One region of the Marinobacter sp. H13 genome, then DNA from elsewhere that is predicted to be linked to it. Evidence: predicted binding sites of a transcription regulator. Region 1 holds the regulator's gene; each other region holds the start of a gene.
What was found. Region 1 encodes LexA, which represses DNA repair genes until DNA is damaged. Its sites were predicted from a motif close to CTGTNTNNNNANACAG; they were not measured.
Positions count from the first base shown of each region.

Region 2: a site for LexA is predicted at 2,553-2,568, ahead of recA (recombinase RecA). Genes of this name have one in related genera too.
Region 3: a site for LexA is predicted at 2,224-2,239, ahead of recN (DNA repair protein RecN). Genes of this name have one in related genera too.

Region 1 covers NZ_JCACRU010000001.1:574,286-579,927, reverse strand. Annotated here, with positions in the region: gene AC5JQH_RS02735 (SIMPL domain-containing protein) at 1-704, opposite strand, end outside; gene AC5JQH_RS02730 (gamma-glutamyl-gamma-aminobutyrate hydrolase family protein) at 736-1,470, opposite strand; gene AC5JQH_RS02725 (amidoligase family protein) at 1,463-2,464, opposite strand; gene lexA (transcriptional repressor LexA) at 2,680-3,291, shown strand; gene AC5JQH_RS02715 (cell division inhibitor SulA) at 3,334-3,825, shown strand; gene AC5JQH_RS02710 (hypothetical protein) at 3,830-4,090, opposite strand; gene AC5JQH_RS02705 (DUF6586 family protein) at 4,142-4,654, opposite strand; gene AC5JQH_RS02700 (DUF1329 domain-containing protein) at 4,878-5,642, shown strand, end outside.
Region 2 covers NZ_JCACRU010000001.1:3,606,326-3,611,967, forward strand. Annotated here, with positions in the region: gene mutS (DNA mismatch repair protein MutS) at 1-1,919, opposite strand, end outside; gene pncC (nicotinamide-nucleotide amidase) at 2,001-2,501, shown strand; gene recA (recombinase RecA) at 2,666-3,712, shown strand; gene AC5JQH_RS16830 (flavodoxin family protein) at 3,733-4,203, shown strand; gene AC5JQH_RS16835 (PilZ domain-containing protein) at 4,219-4,596, opposite strand; gene AC5JQH_RS16840 (ATP-binding protein) at 4,814-5,642, shown strand, end outside.
Region 3 covers NZ_JCACRU010000001.1:1,383,207-1,388,848, reverse strand. Annotated here, with positions in the region: gene fur (ferric iron uptake transcriptional regulator) at 1-381, shown strand, start outside; gene recN (DNA repair protein RecN) at 486-2,165, opposite strand; gene grpE (nucleotide exchange factor GrpE) at 2,421-3,020, shown strand; gene dnaK (molecular chaperone DnaK) at 3,113-5,038, shown strand; gene dnaJ (molecular chaperone DnaJ) at 5,117-5,642, shown strand, end outside.

The sequences.
Region 1 (5,642 bases):
CAGTCCAGCTCGAAGGTGGCGCTCACTGAGGCCCGGATTTCCCGCTCACCCACGCTCGAGACCGTATCCGACATGGATTTGGCCTCCGCCATCATCATTGGTACCGGGCGGTGCCCGCCATTGATGTTGATGGTGACTACATCACCACAGCTCTGGTCGAGCTGACTGGCCACGAATCGGCAGCGGGCCTGGGCGTCTGCGATGGCTCTGGCCAGTGCTTCCTGTTCCATACCGGTCTCATCCGAGTGGAAGAACTGGTGAGGGCCCAGGTGGTAATCCAGGCCCACAGCCTGGGCCTGCTGGAGCAGGGGGTTGAGCAGAGTAAGATCACTGATGCTGAAGCTGACGGTCTGGGAGGCGACGGCCTGCTTGCGGGGCTGCTCCTCTCTTTCAGATGCGGGCAGAGTTCGGGTGTAAAGGTTTACCGACGCGTCTGAGTAATCATTGAGCTGATCCTGATACTCGGTAATACCCTCGCGCCACTGCGCCATCAGGGCCGCTACCCGTTCGGTGGCCTTCTGGGGAAGCTCGTGCTCGGCACTGGCTGTGAACTGGAGTCTGGCGCTGTCGGGCTCGTATCGGACACTGCCCTCGCCAGTGAGCGTAACTTCACCTGCCATTGTCAGAGCAGGTACTGTGAGCGCGAGAGGGAGAATAAAACCGGACTTCAGGTTTAAACGGAGCTTTCGGTTCCGTCCGTTCATGGTAGTGCCTCCTTTGGAAACCGTTAATGGATCAGGCGTCGTCGGAATCCGGTTCCAGGCGCGCCAGTTTGTATCGGCGGGCAGCATCCACGAACTGGCCAAAGATGCGTCGGTGTCCGCCATGGTAGAGCAGGTATTCCGGGTGCCATTGGATGCCCGTTAGCCATTGGCGTCCGGTGCTTTCAATAGCCTGTACAAACAGATCATTGTCCACGGCGGTCACGCGCAGGTTGCGGCCCAGGCGCTTGATGGCCTGGCTGTGAATCCGGTTGGCGCCGATCACCGGGGAGCGCATGGCTTGCTCAAGCCGGCTGTGCGTTACCAGTCGCACGGTTTGCAGGGGCAAGAGCAGTGGGCGATGCCGGGTATTGACCCTCAGCGGTGTCACGTTCTGGCACAGGGACCCGCCGTGGAAAACGTTGATGAACTGGGCGCCGCGGCAAATCCCGAGCACGGGAATGCCAATGGCTTCAGCCTGCTCAAGCAGTGACTGATCGGTTTTATCCCGCTTGCGGTCATAGTTGGCGGTAACCTGTGGCTCCTGCCCATAACGTTCAGGATGGACGTGGGTGCCGCCTGACAGCACCAGGCCATCAAGCATCGGTACGGCAACCCGTGAACCGGGGCGAATATAGTGGGTCCGGGCACCGTGGAGGCGCAGACCCAGGCTGATCAGGCGATGGGCAAGGCTTTTTCGAGCGGGACCACTGATGCCGATCGTCAGGCCCGGAACCTCAAGTTCCTGTTCTTTGGACTCTTCAGACATACCCGTTTTTGGCCAGCCAGTCGTCAGTGGTTTCCCGCCAGCTGTGGGTCAGGTTGTGAAGATTCAGTTTGCGGCGCTCCCGGAACAGTTGCCGCATGTCGGCCAGGTCGTCGGGATTGTTGGCCAGTTGCTCCAGGACGACCCAGTCGTTCCAAACGGTTGAGAAATGCCAGCCGGGATTGTCGATGTCGCAATCCGGCAACCGGTAATGCAGGGTTGGCCTGCTTTTTATCCTGGGATCCTGAACATGGCGTTCCAGCCGTTCCTTGTCCAGGTGGGCAAACAGTGGAAGCAGGTCAAGCGCGCGATTGCGGGTAGGATTGAACTCCAGGTAATCCTCCATGAGCTCCCCGAGGTTTGGTTGATAGTTATCCTCCATCAGGAGCTCGGTGTAGCGGCCGTGCCAGGGTTCGATGTACGTAGTGAATTTGCGGCTGACGTCCAGTTGATGCCGGTGCTTGAGCCATTCATACAGGGCCGCGAACGCCTGGAAGTAACGAACCAGGGTCTCCGGGCTGAGGTCGGGCAACTCGGGATTAAGCTGCAGGCCAAACGCAAAATAGATGGCGTCCCGGCTGCCCAGTGCCCCGGCGTTCCTGAGCTTGTCGACGAGCGTTTCAATCACCTCGACGCTGGAAAACTTCAGGGGTGGGCTTATGATCTCAAGGGGTACCACGCGTTCGGCCGCGGCGTCGATCACATCCATCGCCTGTCCACCGAGTTCACGAATGGACTCGGGGAGGCGCTCATCCGCCAGATCAAGATCCTTGATCGGATCGGAATCAAGCTCAACCGTGAAGTCGCCAAGAGCTGTCTGCAAGGTTGTCACATAGCGTGACTTGAGCTCAGGTGTGCCCTCCAGCATCTTCGCCGCCAATGTAACCAGCTCATCGTAGCCCAGACCAGACAGTTCGATCTCGACGCCAACCCGGCGTTCCTTCCCTTCGTTCGTCTCTAGGATTTCAGGCATCCTGCAGGCACTGACTTGAGTCATGGTGCTCCCTGGTTCGTGAGGAATATTGCCCTAACCATATCACACCGCTGTTGATCCTTATTATTAAGCGGATGCAAGAAAATCAGGGAGCCGACTTTACACTGGATAAAACACTGTATATAGTCAGTTTACTGTATAAAAAAACAGGGCCACCGGAGCCACTCTTACGAGAGGCTGATGTTTGCAGCGGCCCGATCCCGATATAGCGGAGTAGCTTGATGAAGCTGACAGCAAGGCAGTCCCAGGTACTGGATATTATTCGCCGATACGTCGACGAGACCGGCTATCCGCCAACCCGTGCTGAAATCGCAGCAGAACTGGGCTTCCGTTCGGCCAACGCCGCGGAAGAACATCTCCGGGCATTGGCAAGGAAAGGTGCCATCGAGATGGTGCCGGGAGCGAGCCGCGGCATCCGTCTGCCTGAGGCGGAAGAGGATCTGGGCCTCCCGGTCATTGGTCAGGTCGCTGCCGGTAGTCCGATCCTTGCTCAGGAGCACATCGAGGACCACTGCACACTGCAGCCAGAATTCTTTTCGCCGTCTGCAGATTATCTTCTGCGGGTCCGGGGCATGAGCATGAAAGACATCGGTATTCTCGATGGCGACCTGCTGGCAGTTCACAGTACCCAGGATGTTCACAACGGCCAGGTGGTTGTTGCCCGGGTTGGCGATGAGGTCACGGTAAAGCGTTTCCGCAAGGAAGGCTCGAAAGTCTACCTGATTGCCGAAAACGAAGAATTCGCACCGATCGAAGTGGACCTGACCGAACAGGAGCTGTTCATCGAGGGTCTGGGTGTTGGTGTTATCCGCCGCTCTGACCTGCACTGAGCGGTTCGGATAGCCTCAGATAGTTTGAATAACGGGTGAATTATGGAACAAATGAGCTTTAATCAGAATCTGGCCTACAACCCCAATGCTCTGTCCTGTTCAGTGTCGGCAACCGCCGCCCGCGAGCGACGTTCCGTCATTCGCGCCCGACGCGCTCCGGAAACCACCGAACCCAAAGTCTGTGGCAATGTGACGGAGATCATTCTGCCGGAAGGCCAGGTAGAAAATTTCCAGCTGCTGTTGCCAATGCTGACCCAGCTGAATCAAGAGAAGCGCTGGCTGGCCTGGATCGACCCGCCCCAGGCGCTGGTTAGCAAGTGGCAAAAAATGCACGGGATTGTCGCCGGCGAATTGCTGGTGCTGCGTTCAACACCGGACTATCCTGCCCAGGACCTGGCAGAGCGAGCCCTCAGTGCCGGCACCTGTCACGCTGTGGTCATGTGGACCCGTAAACTGGGGCGAGTTGCCTTCGAATCCCTGCAAAGAGCCTCGGCCGAGGGCAATAGCCACGGCGTCGTTCTCAGGCAGCGTTAACCGATCAATGCAGAGTGTAGGAGGGCTGGGCGTCTGAGGCGTCCAGTTCGTCATCTTCCCAGTCGATATCGTGGGCAACATTGCCTACAGCCTCAATGCCAGCTGCAATCATGGCTTTGGCAACCGACATATCCCGATCTTCCATCATTTCCCGGGCTTCTTCCGAAAAAGAGATTTTTACCAGTGGCGCACTGTCATCATCAATGCGGCGCAGAGCGTAATCGCCATTGGTCAATTGCACGATTTCAAAAAACGATGGTGACATTCAATAAACCTTCAAGTTAATACGATTTGAATAACCGGAGCTGGGAGTGGCTTACCACTCGCTGTGCTGCTCTTCCAGATCGTCGGCAAAATGTTTGACGGCGGTCAGCGTTTTCATCAACGCAGCCGACGATCGATCCGGGCCGGAATCGGCCGATACCGCAATGATGTTTTCCTCGCTCACGGTTTTTTTGGTCGCCGGGGGTCTGCTTTGGGCGCGCTCGAGTTGCTCCAGATGGTTCCACCAACTCCCGGATCGCTGTTCCAGCTCCTTCAGGCGGCCAACTTCACTCGGTTCTGGCCCGATAAGAGCGACCAGCTCATCAAGGGTTGAAGGCTCCTCTGATTTTCTCTGGTATAGCCTCGCAACCATGACCAGCAACAGTTTTCGAGACCGCAGAAGCAGCTCGATCGCCCCCTGAATAGCGGCCTCCCGGCGCAGCGCCTGTTCCGCCTCGTTGGGACGTTGTTCCTGAGCCTCGTCTGTGGGCCGGTCGAGTGGCTGAAGCAGCGTGCGGGCGAGAAAGAGCTTTTGAGAAACCAGTGAGTGCCATTGCGAGGCCATGGAATACCTTCAATCCCCCAGCGCGGGTATAACCCCGAAAATTAATTCGTCACTATATCATTTTCGCTATCAAATTTCTTCCATTCTCTGTGCGGTGAGGTTTCACAATAAAACACAAACATTCACTTGAAACGACCGTTTGAATTTGGCAAAAAGGCGCCCGGCTGTGCGAGTTCTGCTCGTGGCGGCTACCCAACAGCATGAATTTCTGGAGGTGTAAGGGATGCGAAGCCAACTGGTTGCAGGTGTCGCACTGGTTTTTCTCGGGTTTTCCGGACAGGCCCTGTCCAAGGTCACGGCCGCCGAGGCCGAGCGGCTGGGTGGTGAACTGACCCCGGTCGGAGCCGAAAAGGCGGGCAACCGCTCAGGCAGCATACCCGAATGGACCGGAGGTTTGGCCACGCCGCCGGACGGCTGGCGTGAGGGGCAAGTGGAAATTAACCCGTTTCCCGAAGATGAAGCTCTTTTCGTTATTACCTCCAACAACCTGGAGCTATACAGGGACAAGCTTTCAGACGGTCACATTGCCATGCTGGAGAAGTATGGGCCCGACTTCTTCATGCCGGTTTACCAGACCCGACGGACTGCCGCGTTTCCCGAGCACGTCTACGACAAATTTCGTGAGAACGCGCTGACAGCGCAGTTGCTGGACAATGGTAACGGCGTTCGTGTCACCATCATGACCAGTCCCTTCCCGATTCCAAAAAATGGTCTGGAGGTTATCTGGAACCATATCCTGCGCTATCGGGGCGAAGAAATTTCCCTGCGTAGTGCCTCTGCAACGCCCCAGAGGGATGGCTCCTACAACCCGGTGGTCAATGATTACGACTACTTCTTCGCATACAGCCAGAGGGGTGCGGAGCTGGCGGAAATCGATAACAAGATTTTTTACCTGAAGACGGACACTGTCTCACCGTCGTCACTGGCCGGCACCATCACGCTGGTGCATGAAACGCTTGACCAGGTGCGGTCGCCGCGTCTTGCGTGG
Region 2 (5,642 bases), 3.0 Mb from region 1:
CCGGTGTAGGCGAGCAGCGCAATCAGCGCGGCCTGACGCATATAGGTGGATTTACCGCCCATGTTCGGGCCGGTTATCACCAGCATGCGGCGCTGGGTGTCCATTAGCAGATCGTTCGGTACGAAGGGCTCGTCCAGCAACTGTTCAACCACCGGATGGCGCCCTTCCTCAATGTCAAAACCCGGGGATTCGCTGAACTCCGGCGCGGAAAAGCGCAGAGAGGTGGCGCGCTCGGCAAAATTACTCAGCACATCCAGTTCTGCCAGTGCCTGCGCGGCATCCTGAAGTGGCGCAAGTTGCCCGGCGACGGTTTCCAGTACGTCATCGTAAAGGCCTTTCTCACGGGCCAGGGCCCGGCTCTTGGCACTCAGGGCCTTGTCCTCGAACTCCTTGAGTTCCGGCGTGATGAATCGCTCGGCGTTTTTCAGGGTCTGCCGGCGAATATAATCCACCGGCGCCTGATCGGACTGGGCCCGGCTTATTTCGATGTAGTAGCCGTGGACCCGGTTGTAACCTACTTTGAGGGTGCTGATACCGGTGCGATCCCGCTCCCGGGTTTCGACATCCAGCAGATACTGGCCGGCGTTTTCGCTGATGTTGCGCAGCTCGTCCAGCTCCTCGTCGAAGCCTTCCCGGATGACCCCGCCTTCACGGATCACGACCGGGGGATTGTCGATGATGGCGCGCTCCAGCAGATCCGCCAGTTCCGGGTATTCCCCAATGATGGTCGCCAGCCTGACGACGTGGTGGGAATTGACCGGTTTCAGGGTTTCCTGCAGGTCCGGCAGGGCCTGGAAGGCATCCCGAAGCCGCGCCAGGTCTCTTGGGCGGGCCGAACGAAGGGCGACCCGTGCGAGCACGCGCTCAATGTCGCCAACAGCTTTCAGCAGATCGTGCACCGGCTCATAGTGGAACCCGTCCAGCAGTGCCGATACCGCCTGCTGACGCTGGCGGACGATTTCCACATCCCGAAGCGGCCGATTCAGCCAGCGCCGGAGTTCCCGTCCACCCATGGATGTGGCGGTGCGGTCCATGACCCAGGCGAGGGTATACTGGTGGCCGCCCATGAGATTGGTGTCAATTTCCAGATTGCGACGGCTGGCCGCGTCCAGGATGACTGCTTCATCGCGCCGTTCGCGGGTCAGCTTGCGAATATGGGGCAGGGCGGTACGCTGGGTTTCCTTGGCATACTGCAGCAGGCAGCCCGCGGCACAGACGGCGAGATTGAGTTCCTCGCAGCCGAAACCTGTCAGGTCCCTGACCTGAAGCTGATGGGTAATAACCCTGCGGGCCGTATCGGATTCGAAGAGCCAGGGCCCCTGACGGCGTATTCCGGTGAAACCCTCCAGAACGTCCTCGTAGGGAAAATCCTCGCTGATCAGGATTTCCGCCGGACGCAGGCGCTGCAGTTCGCCCTGCAGGGCCTCCAGGTTTTCCAGCTCCGACACGGCAAAACGGCCGCTGGAAATATCGAGCGAGGCAAAACCGAACTGCTCCCGATGGTTATAGATAGCCACCAGTAGATTGTCCCGTCGATCCTCCAGGTAGGCGTCGTCGCTCAGGGTCCCCGGTGTGACGATCCTCACCACCTGTCGCTCAACCGGACCCTTGCTGGTGGCAGGATCTCCGATCTGTTCGCAGATGGCGATGGATTGACCTGCCCGAACCAGCCGGGCAATGTAGCCCTCAGAAGAGTGATAGGGGATGCCGGCCATGGGGATCGGATTGCCGCCAGATTGGCCCCGGGCGGTGAGGGTAATACCCATCAGCTCGGCCGCTTTCTTGGCATCTTCGTAGAACAGTTCGTAAAAGTCCCCCATGCGGTAAAAAACCAGTTCATTGGGGTGCTGGCCCTTGATCTTCAGGTACTGCTGCATCATTGGGGTGTGCTTGGAAAGATCGGTCTGAGCTGCTGACATGAACGGGTCCGGTAGCCTTGCTTTGGATGAAGGCGTGAATTGTAAGAAAATAACCGCCGTGATGAAACGAAGGAGGTCATTATGCTGGCCAGCGATCAGGAATTGGAAGAGGCAGGCAACCGCCTTGGTGAACGACTGCTGACAACCGGCCGTACCGTTGCGACGGCGGAGAGTTGCACCGGCGGCTGGGTTGCGAAGGTACTGACCGATCGTGCCGGTTCTTCGGCCTACGTGCTGGGTGGCCTGGTCACGTACAGCAATGAGGCCAAGCAGGGGCTTCTGGGCGTAACCCGGAAATCGCTGGATGAACACGGTGCGGTCAGCGAACCGGTGGTGCGGGAAATGGTTGCCGGTGCCCTGGTGGCGACAGATGCTGACGTTGCCGTGGCTATCAGTGGTGTTGCCGGGCCCGGCGGTGGCAGCGATGACAAGCCTGTGGGCACCGTCTGGTTTGCCTGGGGTAGCAGCCCGGCCTCCACCGTGGCCGTGGTAAAGCACTTTGAGGGCGATCGTGATCAGGTCCGCAGGCAGGCCGTTCTCTTTGCCCTTCAAGGGGTTAACAATTTTGTGGACGAAGTCTGACGGCTTTCACATCCGGAGGGGTTGGTCTCCTCTGCGGGTTATGTTTTAATACTGTTCAAATATACAGGGAATGGGCTGTTCGAGCTGTACAGATTCCCGATTCACTATTTCGCTGCCAGCCTTTTCCTGAGGGTGGCGGCCCAGGCGACAGAGGGTTTGCACTGATGGAAGACAACCGCAAGAAAGCATTGAGCGCAGCACTTGGGCAGATTGAGCGCCAGTTCGGCAAGGGCGCCGTGATGAAAATGGGCGATCAGCCCCGCGAAGCCATTCCTGCGGTCTCCACCGGTTCCCTTGGCCTGGACGTTGCCCTGGGTATTGGCGGTCTTCCATATGGTCGAATTTGCGAAATCTACGGTCCGGAAAGTTCCGGTAAGACGACGCTCACCCTGCAGGTAATTGCCGAAGCACAAAAAGCCGGCAAAACCTGCGCATTCGTGGATGCCGAGCACGCGCTCGATCCGGTTTACGCCGAAAAGCTGGGCGTCAATGTGGACGACCTTCTGGTGTCCCAGCCGGATACCGGTGAGCAGGCCCTGGAAATTGCCGACATGCTGGTTCGTTCCAATGCGGTAGACGTGATCATCGTGGACTCCGTGGCGGCCCTGACCCCGAAAGCGGAAATCGAGGGTGAAATGGGCGACAGCCACGTAGGTCTGCAGGCGCGACTGATGTCCCAGGCGCTTCGCAAGCTGACCGGTAATGTCAAACACGCTAACTGCCTGATGATTTTCATCAACCAGATCCGTATGAAAATCGGGGTTATGTTTGGCTCGCCCGAAACCACCACCGGTGGTAACGCGCTGAAATTCTACTCCTCCGTTCGCCTTGATATCCGCCGCATTGGTGCCGTGAAAGATGGTGACGAAGTGGTCGGTAACGAGACCCGCGTGAAAGTGGTCAAGAACAAAGTATCGCCGCCGTTCAAGCAGGCCGAGTTCCAGATTATGTACGGTAAGGGCATTTACCACATGGCGGAAGTGCTGGATATGGGCGTCAAGGAAGGCTTTGTCGACAAGTCCGGAGCCTGGTACGCCTACAATGGCGACAAGATCGGTCAGGGCAAGGCCAACGCCTGCAAGTTCCTGGAAGAAAACATGGACATTGCCAACGAGATCGAAGCCAAGGTTCGGGACAAGTTGATGCCCAAGCCTGAACCCAAGAAAGACGCAAAAGAAGAGCCCGCAGAAGCCAACGGCGAGCTGCTCTAAGCTTGATGTAGGGAGGACGTATGGATGGCATGAAGAAACTTTTGATTGTTGCCCATGCGCCTTCCCCGAACACCCTCCGCCTACGAGAAGCTGTGGATGAGGGTGCCCGCCATGAAGATATCGAAAACGTTGAAGTAACCGTTCTGGCACCGTTGGATGCCGGTCCCGAAGACGTTCTTGCCTGCGACGCCATTATTCTGGGCACCACTGAGAATCTCGGGTATATGAGTGGTGCTTTAAAAGACTTCTTCGATCGCAGCTACTATCCCTGCCTCGAGAAAACCCAGGGGCTACCTTTTGCCTATTACATTCGCGCCGGCCATGACGGCACGGGCACCAAGCGGGCAATAGAAAGCATTACTACCGGGCTACGCTGGAAGCTGGTCCAGGAGCCTTTGATCTGCCGGGGTGAATACCGGGAAGAGTTTGAAGATCAGTGTCGGGAGCTGGGGATGTATGTTGCGGCCAGCCTTGACGCCGGGCTGGTTTGATTCCGAAGGCCTGGCTCAGCTGGCAAACCGGTTGTAGAAGCCTTCAATCCGCGACAGGGCATTGTCGACAGTTCGTGAATAGCCCTTCTTGTCCAGGCAATAGCTGAACTGGACACTGACGCGATAGCCGGTCTGGAAGGGCTGGCATTCCACCACCCGGGCACAAACCCGCGATTCGCTGATGTACTTGCCGTCAAAATCCATGAACAGACGGGCGCCCGGCTCTACTGGTCGGGGGCATAGCACTGCCATTCCGTACCGGTTGAGGTCCAGGCAGGTAACCGGCGTGGGGTGTTTGCCACGACCAAGGAAGCTACGCTCCCGGAGCTGGACCTTCAGGCAGGAGGCGGGGTAACGATCCTTGATTCTGCGCTCTGCGGAATCATTGGTCATACGCTGGCGTCCGTTGCGTGCATTGTTTTTATGGTTGGGACATAAAGTGTAGTTCCGGAAAGGCTGGCTGAAAAATGAGCGGCGGCGGAATTGTGAACTGCCTAACAAAATCCCGCGCAATGTGCGCGACTCCAGAAATCTTCGTGCTGAACGCGACAGAGCCGACCGCAGAATCTACAATGACCGGCCAATGTGTTAACCGTTACAGGACCAAACCTTGAAGTCACTGCCTCTGCACCAGCTTTACAAAGCCTGTGTTCTGAAAGATCTGCCGTTCAAAACCACCAAGCAACTGGAGCCCCTGGCTGAAATCGTTGGCCAGAACCGTGCCCAGGAGGCTGTGCGTTTTGCTCTGGCAATGCCCCATGGCGGTTACAACGTCTATGCCGTTGGCCGTAATGGCCTGGGTAAGCGCACCATGATGCTGCGTTACCTCGAGCATCATGTGGATACGGATCAGCAGAGCCATGACTGGTGCTACGTGGCCAACTTCGAGGAGCCGCGCATTCCGAAGCTGTTGCAGCTCCCGGCCGGGAAGGGTACCCAGCTCAAACAGGATATGGAAAAGCTGATGAGTCGCCTGGTCAAGGTTATTCCACAGACCTTTGACAGCGACAGCTTTCTTGAGCGCTCGGAACAGTTGAAAAACGAATACGGCAAAAAACAGGAAGACGAGCTCGAGAAGGTGGCGGCACAGGCCAAGCGCAAAAAAGTCAGCCTCACTGTGACAACCCCGGGCGGTTATCGGTTGGTGGCCATGAATGGCGACGAACCCCACACTGCGGAATCTTTCCAGGCTCTGACTGATGAGCAGCGCGACAAGTTCGAAGATGCCATCAACAAGCTTGAGAAAAAGCTCAGGCAGGCGCTCCGCAAACTGGCGGACTGGGAACAGGAATACGCTGATAAACAGCAAGCCCTGAACCAGGAGACCCTCGAGAGTATCTCAGGCCATCAGATCGATGAGCTGATCGAGAAATACAAGGATCTGCCGGACGTGGTCGCCTTCTTTGAGGCGGTTCGGGCGGACCTGGTTGAAAATCTCG
Region 3 (5,642 bases), 810 kb from region 1:
GTCGGTCTGAAAGTGACTCTGCCGCGGGTCAAAATCTTCAACATTCTGGAGACCGCGGAGGAGCATCACCTCAGTGCCGAAGATGTATACAAGAAGCTTCTGGAGCAAGGCGATGACGTGGGGCTGGCAACAGTCTACCGGGTGCTGACGCAGTTTGAAGCAGCAGGGCTGGTACTGCGCCATAATTTTGAGGGCGGCCATGCCGTGTTCGAGATGGCCGGCGACGACCACCACGACCATATGGTGTGCACCCAGACGGGTGAGGTAGTCGAGTTTGTCGACGAGGTCATTGAAGAGCGACAAAAGAAGATTGCCGAAGAGCACGGTTACGAAATCGTCGACCACAGCCTGATTCTGTACGTAAAGCCGATCAAGTCCTGAGCCTGGCTCGGGTCGTTGGCTGAAGGAACGAAAAAAGGGGCGGGTTTATGGCCCGCCCCAACAGCTCTCAGGATCGAGAGGGGTAGTGGATCGTTGCTCGCGGCTCAGTGATGGGTTGCCTGCCCCTTTGAAAACATTTCCCTGGCATGAGCGATCGTATGTTCGGTCATGTCCACGCCTCCCAGCATTCTCGCCACTTCACTGATTCTGCCCTGATCGTCCAGCGTCTCGATTTTCGAGAAGGTGGCATCCTGCTCGGTGAACTTGCTGACAAACAGGTGCTGATGACACTGGGCCGCCACTTGCGGCAGGTGGGTGACGCAGAGCACCTGTCCGTTGCCGCCAAGAGTCCGTAACAGTCGGCCAACCACCTCGGCCGTGCCGCCGCCAATGCCGACATCCACTTCATCGAAGACCAGTGTGGGTGTGGTTGATGTCTGGGCAACCACCACCTGGATGGCAAGGCTGATCCGCGACAGTTCGCCGCCGGAGGCTACTTTGGCCAGTGGCCGCGCAGGTTGCCCCGGGTTGGCGCTGACCAGGAATTCAATCTCTTCCAGTCCGTGGGGTGCCGGCTCCCCACCGTTGCTGCGGTTCAGGTGTGTAATGAACTGCATGTTGGGCATGCTTAACTGGGCGAGCTCCGCTGCGACCCGCTGATCCAGTTCGGCGGCGGCCCTGGCACGGGCCTCTGACAGCTCCGCGGCCAGTTCATCGAAGTGTCCGCGCTGGCTGTCCAGCTCTGCGGCCAGCTGCTCCAGGCTGCCTTCGCCACCGTCCAGCTCGGCCAGCTCCGCACTCAGGCGCTGATGCAGTTCCGGTAATTCTTCCGGTGTGATCCGGTGTTTGCGGGCCATCTGGTAGATGGCGCTCAGCCGTTCTTCCACTTCCGCCAGTCGAGCCGGATCGGCCTCGTAGTCCTCGACGAAATGGCGAAGGTTGTCGCCGGCCTCACTGATCTGGATCTGGGCTTCGTTCAGCATCTGGATCGTGTCTGCCAGTGCGGGAACATCCACCGGAAGCTGCTCCAGCTGCTGTAACGCCTGGCGCACCAGATCCACTGCGCTGGTTTCATCTTCGGTGCAAAGCAGGGCGGCCTGATGGCTGTTGTGCAGAACCGTATCAGCCTGGCTGAGCTGCGCCTGTTCCTGTTCCAGGTTTTCCTGCTCGCCCGCTTCCAGGGCCAGACGATCCAGTTCTTCCACCTGATACCGCAAAAGCTGGAGTTTGGCCTCTGCTTCATCGGCATTCTGCTGGCGTTCGGTCAGCCGCTGGCGGATCTGGTTCCAGGATTTCCAGGCTTCCCGTGTTTCAGCGGCCAGGGTCTCAACGCCGGCGAACTCGTCCACCAGCTTGCGGTGGGTTTCCTTGCGCAAAAGAGACTGGTGCTGATGCTGGCTGTGAATATCCATTAGCACACCGCCCAGTTCCTTGAGGTGGTTCAGGGGGCAGGGTTGGCCATTGATGTAGGCGCGGGAGCGGCCATCCTTGCTGATGACCCGGCGCAGGATGCAATCGTTGTCGTCATCCAGCTCGTGTTCTGCCAACCATTCGGTTGCCTCGGGAATGCCGGATACGTCGAAGGTCGCTGTGATGTCGGCGCGTTTGGCGCCATGCCGGACGGCGCCGGCATCGGCTCTGCCACCCATGGCCAGGCCGAGGGCGTCCAGAACGATGGATTTTCCGGCGCCGGTCTCGCCGGTCAATGCGGTCATGCCCTTGCTGAACTGGAGTTCCACCCGTTCAGCGATGGCGTAATTGGAAACCGTAAGTTGAGTCAGCATGCAGATAACCTCCGCGTTGTTCCTGAAACCGGCAAAACACTGTGGATGTATACAGTGACTGTGAATATATACAGGGTTTTTGTGGTTTGCAAACCTGAGGCAGGTATTTTCTTCAGGATTGCAGGCTTTGGTGGTTGAAACCTGGAGAGCGGGCCCCATATCCGTTCGCAACGACATTTTCCGGCTCGAGGCGGCCGGAGCCCATGTTCAACCGGCCACTGACAGCGGGCCGCTTTAGATGAAGCAGGAGTAGCCATGAGCACTGACGAGAACCGCAACGAGCATGAGGAACTGAACGAAGCCCTCGAGGCTGCGAAAGAGGAGGCCCAGGCCGCTGAAGGCGAAGCCGGCGACAACGAAACCTCCGAAGTGGAAGCGCTCCAGGCTCAGGTTCAGGAATTCCAGGAGCAGATGCTGCGCTCCCAGGCGGAAATGCAGAACGTGCGCCGTCGGGCCGAGATCGACGTTGAGAAGGCGCACAAGTTTGCCCTGGAAAAGTTCGTCAAGGAGCTGTTGCCGGTAGCTGACAGCCTTGAGAAGGCGGTCGAGAGCACCGAGGGTCACGATGAGTCCGGCGAACTGGTTGCCTCAATTCGCGAAGGCGTGGAAATGACCCTGAGTCTTTTCATGTCCAGCCTGAAGAAATTCAACGTTGAGCAGATCAACCCGGTGGGCGCACCCTTCGATCCCCAGCATCACGAGGCCATGTCCATGGTGCCTGCGCCGGATGCCGAGCCGAACAGCGTGGTAGCCGTGGTGCAGAAAGGGTATCTGCTGAATGGTCGTGTTGTGCGGCCGGCCATGGTGGTGGTCGCGAAAGCGGAAGATGCACCAAAAATTGATGAGCAGGCTTGAAAAGCCGATTAAAGCGCCAATATAGCCAGTAAATAGCGAAAGCGGAGGCAAATGGCCTCCTGGAAAGCATTCAGAAGAATTGGAGTGACTCAATGAGCAAGATTATCGGTATCGACCTGGGAACGACCAACTCTTGTGTAGCCATCATGGATGGCGACAAGGTGAAGGTAATCGAGAACGCCGAGGGTGATCGCACCACCCCGTCCATCATCGCCTACACCGACGATGGTGAGACCCTGGTTGGCCAGTCAGCCAAGCGCCAGGCGGTTACCAACCCGAACAACACTCTGTACGCCATCAAGCGTCTGATCGGTCGTCGTTTTGAAGACGATGTGGTCCAGAAAGACATCAAGATGGTGCCCTACAAGATTGCCAAGGCAGACAACGGTGATGCCTGGGTTGAAGTGAAGGGCGAGAAAATGGCGCCGCCGCAGGTGTCTGCAGAAGTTCTCAAGAAGATGAAGAAGACTGCAGAAGACTACCTGGGCGAAAAAGTGACCGAAGCCGTCATCACTGTTCCGGCCTACTTCAACGACAGCCAGCGTCAGGCTACCAAAGATGCAGGCAAGATCGCCGGTCTGGAAGTGAAGCGGATTATCAACGAGCCGACCGCAGCAGCCCTGGCTTATGGCCTGGACAAGAAGAGCGGCGATCGTACCGTGGCGGTATATGACCTGGGCGGTGGTACCTTTGACCTGTCCATCATCGAAATTGCCGATGTTGACGGTGAGCACCAGTTCGAGGTTCTGGCCACCAACGGTGACACCTTCCTGGGTGGTGAAGACTTCGACCTGAAGATCATCGAGTACCTGGCAGACCAGTTCAAGAAAGACAGCGGTATCGACCTGCGCGGCGATTCCCTGGCGATGCAGCGTCTGAAGGAAGCGGGCGAAAAAGCCAAGATCGAGCTTTCCAGCAGCCAGCAGACCGACGTTAACCTGCCGTACATCACCGCAGACGCGTCTGGTCCCAAGCACATGAACGTGAAGCTGACCCGTGCCAAGCTGGAATCTCTGGTAGAAGACCTGGTTCAGCGCAGCCTCGAGCCGTGTAAAGTGGCGCTGCAGGACGCAGGCATGAAGGCAGGCGAAGTCGACGAGGTTATCCTGGTCGGCGGTCAGACCCGCATGCCGCTGGTGCAGGAAAAAGTGAAAGAGTTCTTCGGCAAAGAAGCCCGCAAGGACGTTAACCCGGACGAAGCTGTGGCGATGGGTGCTGCCATCCAGGCGGCCGTTCTCTCCGGTGATGTGAAAGACGTTCTGCTGCTGGACGTAACCCCGCTGACCCTGGGTATCGAAACCATGGGCGGTGTGGCAACTCCGCTGATCGACAAGAACACCACGATTCCGACCAAGAAGTCGCAGACGTTCTCCACAGCGGACGACAACCAGACCGCGGTAACCATTCACGTGGTTCAGGGTGAGCGTAAGCAGGCTGCCCAGAACAAATCGCTGGGCCGTTTCGATCTGGCTGATATTCCGCCGGCAGCGCGTGGTGTGCCGCAGATTGAAGTTACCTTCGATATCGACGCCAACGGTATCCTGAACGTGTCTGCCAAAGACAAGGCGACTGGTAAAGAGCAGTCAATCGTGATCAAGGCCTCTTCCGGTCTGAACGATGACGAAATCGAGAAGATGGTTCAGGACGCCGAGGCCAACGCCGAGGAAGATCGCAAGTTCGAAGAGCTTGTCCAGGTTCGCAACCAGGGCGACGCGATGGTTCACGCCGTTCGCAAGACATTGAACGAAGCCGGTGACAAGGTCAGCGACAGCGAGAAAGAGTCCATCGAAGCGTCCATCAAGGAGCTCGAAACCGCTCTGGAAGGTTCCGACAAGGAAGACATCGAAGCCAAGACTCAGAAGCTGACCGAGGTCTCTTCCGAGCTGGCCCAGAAGATGTATGCAGATCAGGCGGATCAGACCCAGCAAGCCGGTGGGCAGGAAGAAGCCCAGGGCCAGAAGTCTGACGATGCTGTCGACGCTGAGTTCGAAGAAGTCAAAGACGACGACAAGCGATAAATCTGACGTACATCAGGTAGTTGGAAAACGCGGGGAGATCCCCGCGTTTTCCGCGTTTAAAAACAGGGTTTTAAAAGCATGGCCAAGCGCGATTATTACGAGATTCTCGGGATTTCCCGGGACGCGGACGAGAAGGAAATCAAGCGAGCCTACCGAAAGCTCGCCATGAAGTACCACCCCGACCGTAACCCGGACGACACCGAAGCCGAGAACAAGTTCAAGGAGGCCAGCGAAGCCTACGAAGTACTGGCAGAGCCGTCCAAGCGGGCTGCCTACGACCAGTTCGGCCACGCCGGCGTTGACGGCCAGGCCGGTGGCGGCGGATTCGGAGGCGGCGGTGCCAGCTTCTCGGATATCTTCGGCGATGTATTCGGCGACATCTTTGGTGGCGGCGGTCGTGGCCGCAACACCCGGGGTGCGGACCTGCGCTACACCCTGGAGCTGGATCTGGAAGAGGCCGTGAAAGGCAAGACGGTCCAGATCAAGATCCCGGGGCATCGCGAATGTGAAGTATGCGACGGCAGCGGCGCCGAGAAAGGCTCCCGCCCGGAAACCTGCAGTACCTGTAAGGGTATGGGGCAGGTGCGCATGCAGCAGGGCTTCT